Regions from separate parts of the Anaerobacillus sp. MEB173 genome, predicted to be linked through region 2. Evidence: a T-box and tRNA genes for the amino acid it is inferred to sense, from the RefSeq annotation. Region 2 holds a T-box; the other holds one or more tRNA genes.
The links. The T-box of region 2 lies ahead of alaS (alanine--tRNA ligase). A T-box ahead of a tRNA ligase gene usually reads a tRNA of that ligase, here a tRNA-Ala.

Region 1: it has a tRNA-Ala gene. The T-box ahead of alaS (alanine--tRNA ligase) is inferred to sense a tRNA for this amino acid. The anticodon was not compared.

What each region holds. Positions count from the first base shown of each region.
Region 1 is NZ_JBJMAU010000006.1:260,896-264,305, forward strand. It holds gene ACJ2A9_RS14690 (YugN-like family protein) at 1-126, shown strand, start outside; gene ACJ2A9_RS14695 (potassium channel family protein) at 159-1,157, opposite strand; gene ACJ2A9_RS14700 (hypothetical protein) at 1,271-1,438, shown strand; tRNA gene ACJ2A9_RS14705 (tRNA-Ala) at 1,651-1,723, shown strand; gene ACJ2A9_RS14710 (helix-turn-helix domain-containing protein) at 2,308-2,676, opposite strand; gene ACJ2A9_RS14715 (asparaginase) at 2,881-3,410, shown strand, end outside.
Region 2 is NZ_JBJMAU010000002.1:383,314-386,723, reverse strand. It holds gene ACJ2A9_RS06485 (DUF3918 family protein) at 28-213, shown strand; gene ACJ2A9_RS06480 (AI-2E family transporter) at 405-1,472, shown strand; T-box leader at 1,516-1,742, shown strand; gene alaS (alanine--tRNA ligase) at 1,913-3,410, shown strand, end outside.

The sequences.
Region 1 (3,410 bases), on a different contig from region 2:
ACAGACGATGATCCATTAACAAATCAGTTTTCAGCACCGCTTGATCCAGATGATGAATTTCCAAATGAGTGGATCGCTACTGGGAAAAATTTATTAAATGAATTAGAAATAACAATCCTAACATAACGTTCATTGATTACCTTCAAAAGAAGATAAGCCTAGCGTTGAATGACGATAAGCTTATCTTCTTCTTCTAATTGTAGTGATGGTGTTGGATTTAACAGCAACTGCTCACCCCGCTTTATTCCTAGAACGAGCGTTTGGTGGTTTAGATAATGCTGGCAAACCCTCTCAAAACTTTCATGAGTAAGCTCTTCAGGGGAATGAATATAAATCATTTTATTTCCTTCTTGGTGATCCAGCAAATCTGAAAATACAGTTGCCACGCCATTAAATAACGTACTATTTACCATAAGCAGACTTGATATATAAGCGGATTGAAGGATTTCATCAGCACCTGCCCGGCGGCAATTTTTCAACTGTTCAGGTGTTAATAACTCGACAATACTGTATATAAGTGGATTTAGTCCTTTGATTGCAAGCAGGACAATAATCGATTTTGTATCGGCTTCTGTTTCTGATTTGCGTTGGTCAGCAGTGATAAGGACAGTTTTTGCTTGTCTTACATTTGCTCGCTGTAATGTTACATCCTCAGTAGGATTGCCTCGAATAAAATGGACATTTTTAATATCAATCGGTCTTTCCTGAACACTTTCGTCAATGAGGACTATCTGTAAATCAGGGTGTAATTGATGAAGGTGGATTATCGTATTTTTTGCACGCTCATTCCAGCCAACGACAATTGTATGATTTCCTTTTTTAAATGCCAGTTCCCCCTGTTTTAACGAGTTCTTTGTTGTGATTGTTGATGAAGCTAATGTGGTCAGGAAAAAGGTTACAAAACCAATCCCAAAAAGAATAAGAACAACTCCAACAAGGCGACCGAAAAAACTTTGTGGAACAAAATCACCATAACCGACTGTGGTTGCTGTAACAATAGCCCACCAAATCCCGTCAAAGATCGTTGGAAATGTATTTGGTTCTATAAAATGAATGATAACACCAACGGTTAAGGTCATTAATAAAACGATGATCAGAAGTCTAACTACAACAGGAAAACGGGAATAAGTATGAAACACTTCATCGACCTTGACCAAATGATCGCCACCTTTTACTACTCTTTTATCCTCCATTATGACCATAAATCTATGCAATCAATCGTTGTTTCTGATAAGATAATTATAGTATAAGGAAAGAAGAGGGGTTCAGTGTGATTCAAGCATTTGTTCTTGCGGTGACTGTATTCATAGGCTGGACACTGTTAGACTTTGTAAAGAAAAAGAGACTAACAAAAGAAAGCTTAATCGGTTCATTTATCACAGCAATTTTGGCAGGAGTTGTATGGTTTATCATGGAGCTGATTATTAGCTTCTTATAACTTTTTGCACTCTTGAAAAGTAGCAAAATATCATTTATAATCAATCTTGTGTTAAAGAAAAACATTATAGGGCATTAGCTGGAAGAGGAAGTAGCAACGAGCGATGCTTCACTGAAGTACCGTCGAGTTGTTTCGACGCATAAAACAACATTGAATTAGCTAGTAGAGGAAGAAACAGGGACTCATCCTTGAATTAACTTCATTATTACTACGGGGCATTAGCTCAGCTGGGAGAGCGCCACGCTGGCAGCGTGGAGGTCAGCGGTTCGATCCCGCTATGCTCCATCTTACATAAACATTGATATATCAAGGATTTTAAAGGGTAGTCGTTCTGAAATATAGAACGGCTATTTTTGCGTTGTGTGCGAATAGTGTACGAAAAAAATTTTTTGTGTGCAATTTAATGCTTAAAGTAAATAAAATGGTAACTTTATATCAAGAGCAAACAAGAATAGATGGGTTATTGAAGAAACGAAAGCGTTTATGGAATAAATATAAAAGGATCATACATATTAGCAGGACTAATATGTATGATCCTTTTTTTTATTCACGCAAAATAAGTATTAAAAAAAGTGCAAAATAATTCCAAAAGTTACAATATACACTAAGAATATACATACAGGTAGAGGGCTATCCGAACCTTACATAGAGGAGAGCCCCCAAAAAAGTAAGTCGTATAGATTTGAATTTTAGTGAACAAAACAAGTACATTTTATTCGTAGTTATACACTTTATGATGAATTTCAATCATGAAAATTAGAATCTTCGGTATTTCCATTATGTTTTGTTCTTATTTTGAAAATATTTGAGGTTTGTACCAAAACCCAATTATCTGACTTTAGACCAATGTCTCTCTTGTTTAACATCGCTTATGGTATCTTCCCTTCTATTTCTCGTTTTGCTCTAATAAAAGCAATAAATTGTTGTATTTCTTCTTTAGAAAGAGAGGTTCCATCGACAGTAAGGTCCAAATTTGGCAGATCTGTTAATTCTATGATATGAACTGACTTTGTAGTATCCTCTTCAAGTTGAAAATTTGGATGATCAACTCTACCTAAAATGTAATCGGTTGATGTGTCAAATAATTCAGCTATTAATTTAATTGCTTCTAATGAAGGGCGGCGGTACCCCGATTCGTAGCCTGCATAAGTACTTTTGGCAATACCGAGTCGATCAGCCGTATATTGTAACGACCAACCTTTGTCCTTTCTTAATCTAGTTAACCTATTTATAATCATTTTTTACTCTCCTTTATTTCAACTTATTATACCATATATTAAAATAAAATGTACGCGAATTGAATAATTTTTCTTGATTTTCACAAAATTCATGACTATAATACAATTAAATTATTCAAAACGCGTACAAAATACATTTTTTCTGTTTTAAAGCTTATTGTAAATTCATTGACAAAAATTAGAAAAACTTATGGGGGTATTATTTTGAAGAAGCTGATGTTACTTACTACTGGCGGGACAATTGCTTCATTAGAAGGGAAAAATGGACTAGTTCCTGAGATGAACGCTAACGAAATTTTAAGTCACTTACCGGGATTAAATTTACTCTGTCAGATTGATGGCAAGCCTTTAATGAATATCGACAGTACAAATATACAACCAGAGCATTGGGTTGAAATAGCAAACTCTATCCACCAGCATTACCATGACTACGACGGCTTTATTGTCACACATGGGACGGACACAATGGCTTACACTTCAGCTGCGCTCTCCTATATGTTGCAAAATGTAGAAAAACCAATTGTGCTTACAGGATCTCAAATCCCAATTGCTTTTAAGAAAACAGATGCGAAAAGAAATATCTCTGACGCCATTAGATTTGCTTGTGAAGCTATAGGTGGAGTATATGTAGTTTTTGATGGTAGAGTCATACAGGGTACTAGGACCATTAAAGTAAGAACAAAAAGCTATGACTCGTTTGAAAGTATTAATTACCCTTATGTTGCTTCTATACT
Region 2 (3,410 bases):
AATTGATGAATGGTGGTGAAATAGCACATGCGTAGAGCAATCACATCTTTACTGACTATGGGGATTGGTGCTGCAGCATATTCATTAAGGGATCGTCGTAACCGAAAACGGTTTATGCAAACGATGCAACCGATCATGAACAATGTTGAAGAGATGATTCCAAAGAGAAGAATTAGAAAAATGCGTAAACGTTTAGTTCGAGCTATTTCATAATATCGGGGATGTCTCATAAGTGACAGCTCTCCTCGAACGCTTACAAAATATTGAGGTTCCATCACGAATTAACTTCTATATTTTGTGGTCGAGGTGACTGTTACTTTTTTTGTGACATCTCTTTTATGTAATATAAGTTTTTCTTTATAGAATTAATTTCCTCTGTACAAACTAATGATGGAGGGTTATCTATGATGAAAAAATCAAGTTTACAATGGCTTATCCAATTAGGTATTATTCTTATGATATTTTTATGTGGATATGTGTTGATGTTATTAGCTCCATTATGGCAACCAATCCTACATGTAGCAATTAAGGTAGCTGTTCCTTTTTTAATTGCCGGGTTAATTACATATATTCTTCATCCGATCGTTGAACAATTGCACAATATGGGGTTGAAAAGGCCAGTAGCCGTTCTCCTTATTTTTCTCCTTTTTATTGCAGCTTGTAGCTTTTTATTGGTAAAAGGAACACCCTATTTTGTTGCCCAAGTACGAGATTTAGGTGACAACATTCCAATTTTCATTGAAACATACCGTACATGGGTAGGTGAATTTAATGAACAGACCGCTTCACTGCCTGAAGGGTTCCACCAACGGGCTGATGAATGGTTAGCAGGTGTTGAAACGGCAGTTGCAGAATGGTTATTATTGGCTGTTACGGCCCTTAAAGGGATTTTTGATTACTTTTTGATTTTAATCATTGTCCCGTTTCTTGTGTTTTATTTGTTAAAAGACTTTCAATTGCTAAAAAAAATAAGCTGGTATCTTACACCTAGAAAATGGCGTGAATCAGGGCGTTTGCTTATTCGTGATATTGATACGTCATTAGGCAATTATATCCGTGGACAGATTCTAGTATGTCTTACTGTTGGAATCATCGCATCCATTGGGATGTTAATAATCGGGATGCCTTATCCAATTTTATTAGGGGTATTTATAGGAATGACTAATATTATTCCTTATTTTGGCCCAATTATTGGAGCAATTCCTGTATTAATTATTGCTCTTACTGTCTCTTTTCAAATGGTTTTAATGGCGTTAGCGGTAAATTTTACGATTCAATTAATTGAAGGTAATATTTTATCACCTTTAATTGTTGGGAAAAGCCTACATATGCACCCGGTTATTATCATGTTTGCTCTCATTTTAGGTGCAGAGGTGGCAGGCGTGATTGGATTAATCTTATCAGTTCCGATTATAGCGATTATCAAAGTCATATTTGTTCATGTGAAAATGCATGTGATGAGCGAATATTGACATTGTTTGTCGTAATTACTATAATTACTATTAATTGAAAAAAGAAAAATTAATGATGGAAAGAGTATGTTAAAGCCCATCTTGCATGAAAGTGCTTACACAGAGAGGAATTTCCAAGGCTGGAAGAAATTCTAGATGAAGATTAACAGAAAGCTACTCCAGAAAGCAGTTAATACCTGCCGTTTTCGCCACGTTACGGTGTTTAAGTGATGGACGCATATACACGTTCATAACTAGGGTGGTACCGCGTGAGATACTCTCGTCCCTTTTTTGGGAGGGAGTTTTTTTGTGTGGGAAAACACAGAGAAGTAATTAATGTAGAATTTAGAATTTAGAATTAATTAATTGATTGCTTCTCAGCGGTGTTCTAAAAACCACCCAGTTCAACCCCAAAAAATAATTCTAAATTCTAAATTCTAAATTTAATTGGAGGTTTTAGTATGAAGCAGTTAACATCAGCGCAAGTGAGACAAATGTTTCTAGACTTTTTTAAGGAAAAAGGACATGATGTAGAGCCATCAGCATCACTTGTTCCTCATGAGGATCCGTCGTTATTATGGATTAATAGTGGTGTTGCTACACTAAAAAAATATTTCGATGGACGAGTAATTCCGGATAATCCAAGAATTACAAATGCTCAAAAATCAATTCGTACAAATGATATTGAAAATGTAGGAAAAACGGCAAGACATCATACATTCTTTGAAATGTTAGGAAATTTCTCAATCGGTGATTATTTTAAAGAAGAGGCAATTGAATTTGCCTGGGAATTCTTAACGAGTGACCGTTGGATTGGGTTTGACCAAGAACGACTAACTGTTACCGTTCATCCTGAGGATGATGAAGCGTATGACTACTGGCATAAAAAAATTGGGTTAGAAAAAGACCGTATTATTCGTTTGGAAGGAAACTTCTGGGATATCGGTGAGGGACCAAGTGGACCGAATACGGAAATTTTCTATGATCGTGGTGAAGCATATGGAAATGATTCGAATGATCCGGAATTATATCCTGGTGGTGAGAATGATCGTTATTTAGAAGTTTGGAACCTAGTATTTTCTCAATTTAATCATAATTCAGATGGTACATACACACCGCTTCCTAAGAAGAATATAGATACAGGTGCAGGATTAGAACGCTTAGTGTCTATTCTTCAAGACGCACCAACAAACTTTGATACTGACCTATTTTTGCCAATCATTCGTGCAACAGAAGAGATTTCAAATGTACAATACGGTGAAAATAAAGATATAGATGTATCATTCAAAGTGATTGCCGATCATGTGCGTACAGTAAGCTTTGCGGTAGGTGATGGAGCACTTCCATCGAATGAAGGTCGTGGTTATGTATTACGTCGATTACTTCGTCGGGCGGTTCGATATGCAAAATTAATTAACATTCATCGACCGTTCATGTATGAACTTGTTCCCGTTGTTGGTGAAATTATGGTTGATTACTATCCGGAAGTCAAAGAGAAGACGGATTTTATCCAAAAGGTGATCAAAAACGAAGAAGAGCGATTCCATGAAACATTAAATGAAGGACTAGCTATTTTGACAAAGGTTATTGAGCAAGTAAAAGAAGAAGGAAATAAAGTAATTCCTGGTCGTGATGTGTTCCGTTTATATGATACGTATGGATTCCCGGTAGACCTTACTGAAGAATATGTGGAAGAGCACGGCTTTACGATTGATCGTGAAGGATTTGAGCAAGAAATGGAAGTACAGCGTGAACGTGCACGATCAGCAAGACAAGAAGTCGATTCGATGCAAGTCCAAGATAGTGTTCTAGGCGAAATTAAGGTAAGTAGTGAGTTCGTCGGTTACGAGGGATTAGAAGCGACATCAACAGTCCTAACAATGATGAAGGATAAGCAAGTAGCCAACGAAGTTCAAAAGGGAGAAAAAGCTCAAATCATCCTAGATGTGACTCCATTCT